One region of the Klebsiella sp. B345 genome, then DNA from elsewhere that is predicted to be linked to it. Evidence: predicted binding sites of a transcription regulator. Region 1 holds the regulator's gene; each other region holds the start of a gene.
What was found. Region 1 encodes CRP, which controls carbon source genes, mostly activating them, when cyclic AMP is high. Its sites were predicted from a motif close to ATGTGANNNNNNTCACAT; they were not measured.
Positions count from the first base shown of each region.

Region 1 (3,149 bases):
AGAGCTTTGTGGTGATCCACTTCCGTAATCTGCAGGATATCGATTTCCCGTGGCTGCTCGCGATGCTGCAGGGGTCGTTTATCTCGCATATCAATACGCTGGTGGTTCCGGGGGGCAAAATGGGCCTGGCGATGGAGTTGATCATGACGCCGCTGGTAGAGCGCCTGATGGAAGGCAGAAAGATCGACTAGCCATAAAAAACCCCGGACGCATTACGACCGGGGTTGTTCTCTGCTACCTGGCACTATCCTGCCGTCAGTTAGCCTTCAATGACTTCATAGGTGTGGGTGATGTTCACTGCTTTTTGCAGCATCAGCGCCACCGAGCAATATTTCTCTGCCGACAGATCCACCGCACGCGATACCGCCGCATCCTTCAGCTCTTTGCCGGTCACAATGAAATGCATGTTGATATTGGTAAACAGGCGCGGCGCCTCTTCCCGGCGTTCAGAGGTCAGCTTCACCTCACAGTTGGTCACGTCGTGACGCCCTTTCTGCAAAATAGACACAACATCAATTGCGCTGCATCCGCCCGCCGCCATCAACACCATTTCCATCGGGCTTGGCGCTTTATCTCCGGAGTTGCCGTCCATCAGAATCTGGTGACCTGATGCGGACTCTCCGATGAAGGTTAACCCTTCAACCCATTTCACACGAGCTTGCATAAAATTTAACTCCGAGGTTGCAATTTTCCTGACAGATTACGCGCACATAACAATTCTCGCAACGGAAGGCGACCTACATCATGCTGAAGCGAGACACCAGGAGACATGCGGCAAAAGCTATGCTAAAACAGTCGGGATGCTACAGTATTACATTGATGTATTGCATGTATGCAGAGGAGTTCACATTACAGGCTGAAGAAAAATCACCAGCCATTTCCCAGGCATAGGGAAACAATACGATTGCATGCCCGGATGCCGTGTAGTGTCGGCACCCGGAGATAGCTTATAACAGAGGATAACCGCGCATGGTGCTTGGCAAACCGCAAACAGACCCTACCCTCGAATGGTTCTTGTCTCATTGCCATATTCATAAGTACCCATCGAAAAGCACGCTGATCCACCAGGGTGAAAAAGCAGAAACGTTGTACTACATCGTCAAAGGCTCTGTGGCTGTGCTCATCAAGGATGAAGAAGGTAAAGAGATGATCCTCTCTTACCTCAACCAGGGCGATTTCATCGGTGAATTAGGCTTGTTTGAAGAAGGCCAGGAGCGTAGCGCCTGGGTACGTGCAAAAACCGCATGTGAAGTGGCCGAAATCTCTTACAAAAAATTCCGTCAGCTGATCCAGGTTAACCCGGATATTCTGATGCGCTTGTCGTCGCAGATGGCTCGTCGTCTGCAGGTCACCTCTGAAAAAGTGGGTAACCTTGCCTTCCTCGACGTCACCGGTCGTATCGCTCAGACGCTGCTGAATCTGGCTAAACAGCCGGACGCCATGACCCACCCTGATGGTATGCAAATTAAAATTACCCGCCAGGAAATTGGTCAGATCGTCGGTTGTTCTCGCGAAACCGTCGGCCGTATTCTGAAGATGCTGGAAGATCAGAATCTGATCTCCGCACACGGTAAAACTATCGTCGTTTACGGTACCCGTTAAGTCGTTAAAACGGCGTGTTGCCCCCGCAATACGCCGTTTTTGTCTCCTCCTGATGTGGCGCAGGCTGATTTACCATCCAGAAGTCAACTATGCACTGCGGCAAACGCTGGTGTTGTGTTTGCCTGTCGCGGTCGGTCTTCTCCTCGGTCACCTGCAACAGGGTCTGCTGTTTTCCTTAGTACCTGCCTGCTGTAACGTCGCCGGTCTGGACACCCCGCACAAACGCTTTTTTAAACGCCTGATCGTGGGCGGTTCACTGTTTGCCGGCTGTAGCCTGGTGGTTCAGCTGCTGCTGCAACAGGAAATCCCGCTGCCCTTAATTCTTAGCGGCCTGGCGCTGCTGCTTGGCGTGACGGCAGAGATTAGCTCGCTCCATGCCAGACTTCTCCCGGCCTCACTGATTGCAGCCATCTTTACCCTGAGCCTTGCCGGGAACATGCCCATCTGGGAGCCGCTGTTGATCTACGCACTCGGCACCTTGTGGTACGGACTGTTTAACTGGTTCTGGTTCTGGCTATGGCGCGAACAACCGCTGCGTGAATCCTTGAGCCTGCTCTACCGGGAGCTGGCTAACTACTGCGAAGCGAAATACAGCCTACTGACTCAGCATATTGACCCGGCGACCTCGCTCCCGCCGCTGCTCACACGCCAGCAAAAGGTGGTGGATCTGATCACCCAGTGCTACCAGCAGATGCATATGCTGGCGGCGAACCAGCGTAACGATCACAAGCGTCTGCTGCGGGCGTTTCAGGTGGCGCTGGATCTACAGGAACATATCTCCGTCAGCCTGCATCAGCCTGAGGAAGTTCAGAAACTGGTGGAGCGGAGCCACGCGGAGGCGGTGATCCGCTGGAACGCACAAACCGTTGCCGCCCGTCTACGGGTGCTGGCCGACGACATTCTGTACCACCGCTATCCGCAACGCTTTCATATGGATAAGCAGATTGGCGCGCTGGAGAAAATTGCCTGGCAGCACCCCGACAATCCCGTCGGGCAATTCTGTGCCTGGCACTTTAGCCGCATCGCCCGGGTGCTGCGTACCCAGCGCCCGCTGTATGCCCGCAACCTGATGGCAGATAAAGAACGCCGCCTGCCGCTGCTACCTGCGCTGAAGCACTATCTCTCATGGAAATCGCCGGCGCTGCGCAATGCCGCGCGTATCTGCGTGATGCTCACCGCCGCCAGCCTGATGGGCAGCGCCCTGCATCTTCCCAAGCCTTACTGGATCTTAATGACGGTGCTTTTCGTCACCCAAAACGGCTACGGCGCGACACGAGTGCGCATCGTCCATCGGGCGGCCGGCACCCTCGCAGGCCTCGCCATTGCCGGACTGACGCTGCACTTTCACGTTCCAGAGGGGTATACGCTTACCGCGTTGCTGATCATTACGCTGCTGAGCTACCTGATTATTCGTAAGCATTACGGCTGGGCGATGGTCGGCTTTACCGTGACGGCGGTCTATACCCTGCAACTTCTGACACTTAACGGCGAACAGTACATTGTCGCCAGGCTTATCGATACGCTTATCGGCTGCCTGATCGCCTTTG
Region 1 is NZ_CP180443.1:2,508,450-2,511,598, forward strand. It holds gene ACMYSO_RS11910 (phosphoribulokinase) at 1-191, shown strand, start outside; gene ACMYSO_RS11915 (OsmC family protein) at 260-664, opposite strand; gene crp (cAMP-activated global transcriptional regulator CRP) at 970-1,602, shown strand; gene ACMYSO_RS11925 (YccS/YhfK family putative transporter) at 1,655-3,149, shown strand, end outside.

Region 2 (3,149 bases), 1.4 Mb from region 1:
TTGCCGCTGAGGATTTTCAGCAGCGTGGATTTCCCGGCGCCGTTTTCTCCCATCAATGCGTGTATCTGTCCGCTATAGCAGTCAAAGCTAATATCAGACAGCGCTTTAACGCCGGGGAAAGTCATGGTGATACCGCGAAATGAGAGATAAGGGGTAGACTGTTGCATAACGACTCCGCTCTTCTGGACTCAGCCTCCCGCAGGAGCAGGAGGCGTGGTAAGCCAGGCCTTACAGCCCTTTCTTCGCCAGCTCTTCTTTGAAATTGTCGCGAGTGATCAGCACCACATCGGTAACCGCGGTGAATTTTGGCGGTTCTGCACCTTTGGTCACCCAGTTATAGAGCATCTCACTGGTTTTATAGCCGTGGATATCCGGGCTCGGCAGCAGAGAGCCGTAGAATCCGGTCGCCTGGGCTTTCGACAATTCGTTCACCGCATCGACACCATTAATACCGATGCCAATCACGTCTGCAGCTTTAAAGCCCTGCCCTTCAGTTGCGCGCACGCCGCCAAGCACGGTGTTGTCATTCATACCCACGATCAGCCAGTGTTTCACCTGCGGATGCTGAACCAGCATTGAGTTGCCGGCATCGAAAGCGCCTGGGATATCGTTAGATTTGGTCGGCACGCGGTAGATCTGTTTTTCCGGGAAGCCGGCTGCTTTCAGAGCATCCATCGAGCCGGTAGTACGACGGCGGGCGGTATCGAGCTCATCGGCGGTAATGGCCATCACGCCGGTTTCCTTGACGTCCCAGCCGCGTTTTTGCATCTCTTTGTACAGTTCCTGGCCCTGACGCGCGCCGATTTCACTGGCGGCCATCATCACCAGCGGTACGCTGTCCATCGGCTTGCCTTTGGCATTGACAAACTGGTCATCGACGGTGATGACTTTCATATCGTAACCGCGCGCTTTCGCCACAATAGCGGCCCCCAGTTTTGGGTCTGGCGTACAGATAACAAAGCCTTTGGCGCCGCTGGCCGCCAGGCTATCGATAGCGTTGAGGGTTTTCTCGCCATCCGGCACCGCAATTTTAATGACTTCAAACCCTAAATCTTTGCCGGCCTTATCGGCAAATTTCCATTCGGTTTGAAACCAGGGTTCTTCCGGTTGTTTCACCAGAAAACCGAGTTTAAGGGATTCAGCCATAGCTGATTGTGACATAACCGCAGCGAGACCGATCGCCGCCAGCGCTTTAGTAAATTTGTGCATGGTAAACTCCAGCTTTATTTCGCTTTTCTGTAGGGAAGTATCGGACTTAATTATTTTATCGGACGTAAAACAAGGCATTAGACGAAACCGCAACCCATACTGCCGTTGTTCATTAAGTAATAACCGGAAATCAATTCTCCATACGAGAGCATTATCACATCACGGAATTACAGTAATTGCGTGCATAGATTCAGCGAAAAAAGACATAAAAAAAACGTCAATTGTCAGACAATTGACGTTATGAATAGCAAATTTGTCCATGCTGACAGCAGAGTTATCCTTGTGACCCACATACCGTTGCCAGGCCATTGCGGACAGGCCTCGCGGGGCCAGAAGCCGCCTTCAGCCGTGAAAAAGTTGCCAGCCAGGTGTCCTGGGGCGCAGCAACGCATCCGCGCCATTTATTTTGACATTTTTTTCGCAATATTTATTCGTTATGACCGAATTATTAACGTCAGGTTAAACTCTTATTTAATATAAATATCGTAGCACTCATCCTTTTTCCTAAAAATTAAAACAGCAATAAAATCAATAAAATGAAAACATAAAAAATGAGATTAAATCATATAACAATACACTTAGCAGGGATGTTGTAACGAAACGTAAATACCGATGCTTGAGAGTTTTCTTAACGCATTCTTACGCGTATTCTATATTTGTCGGTAGTCGGAAATAAATTATCGACAGCACAGGGAAATGCAAATTGATTTTTTTGCTAATAATGTGGCACGCAATGAGTCTTGCATGCGGATGCTTACGGATGAGGGCTCTCGACGTGCGAATGATACCTCCAGCTTAAATAAGGATATTTTTATGGTTGTTCCTGGAATGGCTCAAAAACTCAATCATCAGATGAACCTTGAGTTCCACGCGTCAAATTTATACCTGCATCTCAGTGAATGGTGTGAACAGCAGCGTCTGAGCGGCACCGCCACCTTTTTACGCTCCCGGGCGCAGTCCCGAGTAACGCAGATGATGCGCGTATTCGATTTTATGAAAACTGGCGGCAGCTGGCCGATTGTCAAAAGCAAAAGCTGCTATCGTCATGACTGCGATTCTCTCGAAGAGCTTTTTACCGCTACGCTTGCCGATCACCAACAGCGTAGCAACATGCTCTCCGGGCTAGCCGAAGAGGCCAAAGCCCACAGCGATGACACCACCTGGCGTTTCCTGACTCAGTTAGAGAAAGAACAGCGCCAGGATGGCATCCTGCTGCAAAGCGTGCTGGAAAAAGTCCGTCATGCTGATAAAGCCGGCCTGTGTATGCAACAGACCGATCGCCAGATGCTAAGCCTGGTCACGCCTCGCCCGAACTAAGTCCGTAGTGGCGGGCACCACATTAACCGTTCCCTCAGCGAAAGGGATTCCTGAGGGAACGGTTTCGCTGGTCACACCACAGCGCTGCAGCTAACCGCCATGCACTCACGCTTCCTGTCTCTGTTTCTCTGAAACATCATTTTCGGCGCTTCGGCGCCGTTTTTATTCCAGAAAAGCATTAAAAACTTTTAAGTAGATCTCATTACGGCCTGGCCGAATATCGCAGGCGGTAATTAGTGACGGCGATCACTTTTTAACATTCTCCATAAGAATATAAAAACAGCGTTTCAAAAATTTAAAACACGGAGTTTATATTAATGGCAAGAGATACGGTTTCAACCTCACAAGCGTTGCAGGGAAGACCGATTTTGTTACGCCATCAGCTAGCCTACGGCGGCGGTAACTTACTGGGGAGTGGCGCACTGGCAATCAGCGGCGCCTGGCTATTGTATTTCTATACGACGTTCTGCGGCCTGACGCTGATCGAGGCAGCATTTATCTTTTCCGTCGCCAGCATTATTGACGCGATTAGTAACCCGCTGATGGGTTATCTTACCGATAATTTCGGTAAAACACGGCTTGGCAAACGCTTCGGACGGCGGCGTTTCTTCTTGTTGATTGGT
Region 2 is NZ_CP180443.1:1,126,352-1,129,500, forward strand. It holds gene araG (L-arabinose ABC transporter ATP-binding protein AraG) at 1-167, opposite strand, end outside; gene ACMYSO_RS05280 (arabinose ABC transporter substrate-binding protein) at 229-1,209, opposite strand; gene ACMYSO_RS05285 (non-heme ferritin-like protein) at 2,023-2,526, shown strand; gene ACMYSO_RS05290 (MFS transporter) at 2,895-3,149, shown strand, end outside.
Region 2: ACMYSO_RS05280 (arabinose ABC transporter substrate-binding protein) is a predicted target of CRP. The motif match lies at 1,352-1,369, and genes of this name have one in related genera.

Region 3 (3,149 bases), 610 kb from region 1:
CTGGTTCACAGATTTGAGAATGGCTCAGATATAATTGCGACTTACATCACACAATGAAATATTCAAGCGCCCGCATAACGCGGGCGGAATAGCGGCCAGGGGAAGGGCAAAAAACTAGCGTTCGGCGTCGGCAAGCTGGCGTTCGTAGACCTTAAAGAACGGCCGGTACAGCATCCAGGCGTTGAAGATGGCGAACAGCGTCATGCATAGGTTTTTCCAGCTCCCGTTCGCAGACCACGCCGCGCCGAGCGGTGACGGCATCGACCACGGCAGCATCGCCACCGCCCGGTCCAGAATGCCAATCTGCGTCAAATACCATGCGATACAGGCATTTATTAGCGGGACAAAGATAAATGGCAGCAGGAAAACCGGGTTCATAATGATAGGAAAACCAAACAATATCGGCTCGTTGATATTAAACAACGAGGGAATAAGGCCAATTTTACCGACGCTTTTCAGCTGCCGAGATCGGCTTCGCATCGCCATAAAGACCAGCGGCAGCGTCGAGCCAATGCCGCCAATCAGCAGGTAGAAATCCCAGAATCCCTGCAGATAAATATGCGGTAATGCCGTCGCCCCTTCCGCTAGCGCCTGCTGGTTTTCAAAGAGATAGGTCATCCAGAACGGGTTCATTATGCCGGTAATGATCAGCGCGCCATGGATGCCAACAAACCACAGTAAGTTACAGATAAACAAAGAGATAAGCACCGCAGTCAGGGTGTCCGATGCGACCACCAGCGGCCTGACCGCTTCGCTGATCAGCTCTGGTAAAATCCGCCCGGTGGCCTGCTGCATCAGCGCGTTGACCACGCTAATGGAAATCATCACAAACAGCAGCGGCACCAGCAACTGGAACCCGTTACGGGTCATCAGCGGCACCTCTTCAGGCAGGCGAATGCACCAGCCTCTCTTATAAAAAAAACGAATTATTTCAATTGAGTATGTACTGGATATCAGCGCGGTAAAAATCCCCATGCCGCCGAGGAAAATATTGGTTACGCCATTATCACGAAAGCCAATAAACAGCAGGAACGACAGGCAGCCGGTCAATCCGCAAAGCCTTTCCGGCAGGCGGTACTGCTTCGCCAGACTGGCACTGGCGCCGAAGGCGACAATCAATGCCACCAGACCAATGGTTAATTCAAAGGTCGGCAACAGCATCGGACGCAGCCACAGGTAGAACTGCCCAAACGTCGTCGCACCATTAATGGAAACGGGCGGAAACAAAACGGGCACCAGCAAACTCCCCACAATCACGAACGGCATCGCTAGCGCAAAACTATCGCGCATCGCCGTAATGTGATTATTGCGCGTCAGAACGTTCGCCAGTGGCGCCAGGCGCTGTTCGATGATGTCCACGGCAACATTCATCAACGGATTGTTCATGGTTCTACCTTATCGAGTGGTTTTGTTGGCAGGATGATCGCGCACTACAACATAAAGTAAAAGCCTGCCTTAGGTGATCATCATCACAATTAATAAATCCACAAACGGAAAGCGCTTTCCGTAATGAGTCCACTGTGACTATAGTCCACACATCCAACTCACCAGGAACGGTTTATGAAAAAGATTATGTTGTGTTGTTCCGCAGGTATGTCCACCAGCCTGCTGATGAAAAAAATGATTGCTGAAGCAGAGCAGCGCGGTCTACCGGTTGAGATCAATGCCTTCGGCGTTGCCGAGTTTGATCAGCAGGTCCGGAACTATCAGGTCGTACTGCTCGGCCCACAGGTGAAATACATGCAGAAAGATCTGCAAAAACAGGCGGACAAATACGGGATCCGCGTGGAGCCCATCAACATGATGGATTACGGCATGCAGAAAGGCGGCGCCGTGCTGGATTTCGCGCTCTCCCTGATTGATAACAAAAACTAAGGAAAGATCATGAGCTCTCTGTACGCTAAATTGATCACCGTTATTGAACAAAAAATTACCCCGATGGCCGGGGCAATCGGGCAGCAAAAGTATGTCACCTCGATCCGCGATGGTTTCATCACGGCGCTGCCCTTTATGATCGTCGGATCTTTTCTGCTGGTATTTATCTTTCCGCCCTTCTCACCGGATACCAGTTGGGGATTTGCCCGGGCGTGGCTGCAGTTCTCCCTCGATCATCGCGATGCCTTGATGCTGCCTTTTAACTTCAGCATGGGGGTGATGACCCTGTTTATCGCGGTCGGCATCGCTGCCAGCCTGGCAAAACACCACAACCTGGATTCACTCACCGCCGGCATGCTGTCGCTGATGTCCTTCCTGCTGGTGGCCGCCCCGCTGAAAGACGGGCAGATCTCCACTGCCTACTTCTCCGGACAGGGGATTTTTACCGCGATTCTGGTGGCGATTTACTCCACCGAACTGTACGCCTTCCTTAAGCGGCACAACATTACCATTCGCCTGCCGCCTGAAGTCCCGGCCGGCGTTGCGCGCTCGTTTGAAATTCTGATCCCAGTGCTGGCTATCGTCCTGACGCTACATCCGTTGAACCTGTTTATCGAAGCACAGCTGGGGATGATCATTCCGGAAGCGATCATGTCGCTGGTGAAACCGCTGGTCGCCGCCTCCGATACCTTACCCGCCATTCTGCTGTCGGTGCTGGTCTGCCAGGTGCTGTGGTTTGCCGGGATCCACGGGGCGCTGATCGTCACCGGGATCATGAACCCGTTCTGGATGGCGAACCTGTCGATTAACCAGGCTGCGATGGCGGCGGGCACAGCGATCCCACATATCTATGTGCAAGGTTTCTGGGACCACTATCTGCTGATCGGCGGCGTTGGCTCCACGCTGCCGCTGGCGCTGATGCTGCTGCGCAGCAAGGCGGTCCACCTGCGTACCATTGGACGCATGGGCGTCGTACCGGGCGTGTTCAACATCAACGAACCGATTCTGTTCGGCGCGCCGATCATTATGAACCCGCTGTTCTTCCTGCCATTCGTGCTGGTACCGATGGTGAACGCCACGCTGGCGTACTTTGCGCTGAAGCTGGACCTGGTAAGCCGCGTAGTGTCGATGACGCCGTGGACGACTCCGGCTCCTGTCGGTGCCTCATGGGCGGCAAACTGGAGCTTTAGCCCGGTGATCATGTGCCTGATTTGTATGGCGACGGCGATGGTGATGTATCTACCGTTCCTCAAAGCCTACGAAAAACAGCTGCT
Region 3 is NZ_CP180443.1:1,899,009-1,902,157, forward strand. It holds gene ACMYSO_RS08845 (PTS sugar transporter subunit IIC) at 115-1,386, opposite strand; gene ACMYSO_RS08850 (PTS sugar transporter subunit IIB) at 1,561-1,875, shown strand; gene ACMYSO_RS08855 (PTS sugar transporter subunit IIC) at 1,885-3,149, shown strand, end outside.
Region 3: ACMYSO_RS08845 (PTS sugar transporter subunit IIC) is a predicted target of CRP. The motif match lies at 1,458-1,475, and genes of this name have one in related genera.

Region 4 (3,149 bases), 1.7 Mb from region 1:
AAATCTTTTCTGCATTACTTCTCTCCGCCTCGTCAGCCGGTGCCGTTGAATGACGCCGAGAAACAGCAAATACAGGGGTTAATTCAGGCCTTCGGCGGAGAGGGGAATATCGTGAATGTCGATGCCTGTATTACCCGTTTGCGGGTCACGGTGAATAACCTGGCGACCGTCGACTCTCAGGCTTTACAGCAGCAGGGTGCCTTAGGGGTTATTATCCTCGGTCAACAGGTTCATGCTATTTTTGGCAAGCAATCGGATGCCCTGCGTCAATTGCTGGATGAGCATTTTACCAGCCGTAAATAAAGAAAAAGGGATAACTCAATCGCTGAGTTATCCCAAAATAAAAGCAATATTCCCGTCATGCTACAAATTACATTATCCCGGGCAATAGCAATGGCAATAATCATTACCGGAGGGTAATTACGACCTTACAGTGGAGATAATACAGGTACAAAAATTAATATGACGATTACCACCAGGCCTCGACCTGGACCCCGAAGTTCCACGTATTGTTAGCAGTTTGATCCTCAAACGGTTTGCCGTCCTCGGAATCATTAAGATACGAGGCGAAAATACGTAATTCCGGGCGTGACATAAAGTCCGGACCATCGGCCAGGCCCAGCGCAATCGTGTATTTCTCGCCGGCTTGTTTGTAGGAGGTATTGTTCTTGTAGCTGTCTTTCTGGTAGAAACCACCCACTTCGCCAATCAGGCGCACATAGTCTGTGAACTGATACTGGCCGCGCGCCACGAGCGAGAATAAGCGCGTTTTATCGGTGTAGTCGGTGATGTCGTCGGCAGAGCCCCAGGTCAGCACATGGTTAATCGAGAATTTTTCGGTGATTGGGATCAGGCCGGTGTTGATGACGCGATAGCCGGTAGCATCGTTGACCTCGTTCCACATGTCATACCAACCGCCGCCCTGGGAGACCATATTCTGTGCCAGACCTTTGTTCGCGTACTGCAGCACCAGTTTGTTGTAGCCGCCCAGCATATCCTGGCTGATTTCACCGGTCAGCATCACGCCGTTATCAGCGTCATACAGCCCACCGTAGCTATCCTGCTTCTTGGTAGTGTTAGGCATAGCGTAGTCGATACCGAACTCCGTCCATGAACCGGACCACGGTTTCCAGCCTGCATAGCGCAGATCGATATAGTTAATATTGACGTCGTTGTCGCCGTCGACGCGATAATCGACATCGTTGGCGTCACCGCGGATCCAGGCCAGAGAAACGGCACCCGGGCCTACGGTGTAGTTTTCGATACCGGCACCGGAGCCGGAGATGTTCCAGTATTTGGTATCAATGATGTGCAGATCGTGACGTTGATAGTAGCGTTTACCGCCCCAGATGACCGCATTAGGATCGCCAGGGATCAGGCCTTTGATCTGCAGGTTTAACTGACGCAGGCCAAATTCCGCGTCGTCATTGAGGGTCGATTCGTTATCGTTAGACCCGTCAGAAACCATGCTAACCATACTGTCGAGATAGAAGCTGACATCGTCCTTTTTGTACACCTCTGAACCCAACTCCAGCTCGCCATAGGTATCGGATTCGTTACCCAGACGGCCAATTTTATTCTTTTGCCATTCGGCCTGGCTACCGTCACCGGAGACCCCAACTCCGGCTCGCAGATAACCATGAAAATCAATGCCAGGAACAGAGGCGGAAGCGGCCAGCACGGAGGGAGAAACCAGTGCAGCAGCTAACGCAACAGAAAGGGCGCGCAGCGTAGTGTTCATGTCAATCCTCTTATTGTTTTGTATTACGTTCACATTAACGCTGTCATGAAATGCCTAAATGTAAATCAAGGCAAATGAACGATCGCGATTGTGTGATAAACTGCAAATAAAATGGCGTAAATTGTTACGGTTGGTGAGAGTATTCACAATTTACTGTATTGTGAGCGTAATACTTTTTGCGTCTAATTATCGCAATGGAATGTTGAGAAGAGCGTTTTTTCAAATGGCCCCTGTTACAATCCAGGGATAACAACATAAGGAACCGGACCATGAAGTCTAAAAGCGCAACTTTAGAAGACGTCGCTCGTCATGCGGGCGTCTCTTATCAGACCGTGTCCAGGGTGCTGAATAAATCTGCCAATGTATCTGAAGCCACACGGCACAAGGTGGAGAAATCCATTGAGTTGCTGCGGTATGTCCCGAACCGCCTCGCACAACAGCTGGTGGGTAAGCAGAGTCGAACGGTAGGGCTGGTGACGATTTCACTCTCCCTGCACGCCCCTTCACAGGTCGCCGCGGCGGTAAAACGCTATGCGAATGTCGAAGGTTACCAGGTGCTGATTTCGATGATTGATGAGAGCGTCAATCAAAGTATCCAGGAATCCATCAATGAGCTGAAGTCTCAGCTGGTTGATAAGGTCATTATCAACGTGCCTCTGGAGACCGAAGAGGCCCAGAAAATAGCGGCTGACAACGATGACATCGTCTGTCTTTTCCTCGATGTCGACCCCTACAGTTCGGTGTTTAACGTTTCGTTTAACCCGGCTGATGGCACCCGTGCGAGCGTCAAATATCTGTTTGAGATGGGTCACCGGGATATTGCGTTGCTGGCAGGCCCGGAGAGCTCGGTATCCGCAACGCTGCGCCTGAAAAGCTGGATGGAGACCCTGGAAGGATATGGTTTGCAGCCGGTCACGGTGATTCGCGGTAACTGGGATGCGCAGAGCGGCTATGCCGGGGCGTTGCAGATGCTGCGTGAGACGCCGAAATTCTCGGCAGTACTGGTAGGAAATGACCAGATGGCGCTGGGTGTGCTGAGCGCGTTCCATCAGCATCAGGTACCGATTCCAGGTGAAAAATCGGTGATTGGCTATGATGATACCTACGAAAGCTCCTTCTTCTATCCGGCGCTGACGACGGTTTCCCTGGACCTCGATTTGCAAGGCAAAGAGGCCGTGCGCCGCCTTCTCGATAGCGGGGATAGCGATACATCGCATACCTCGTCGATTTTGCCTGCCAGACTGGTGGTGCGTCACTCTACCGGGCCGAAAACCGAGCAGGGGAAAAACCTGCAGGCTATTGCCGAACAACTGCGCGCACTTGCTCATCAGCTCAATCCGTAATCCGATACGGGCGGCTCACGCCGCCTGTTTTCTGTCTTCTTGTTCTGTCTTCTGGTTCTGCCTTC
Region 4 is NZ_CP180443.1:4,199,037-4,202,185, forward strand. It holds gene ACMYSO_RS19710 (glucose PTS transporter subunit EIIB) at 1-303, shown strand, start outside; gene ACMYSO_RS19715 (maltoporin) at 470-1,741, opposite strand; gene ACMYSO_RS19720 (LacI family DNA-binding transcriptional regulator) at 2,011-3,084, shown strand.
Region 4: ACMYSO_RS19715 (maltoporin) is a predicted target of CRP. The motif match lies at 1,832-1,849, and genes of this name have one in related genera.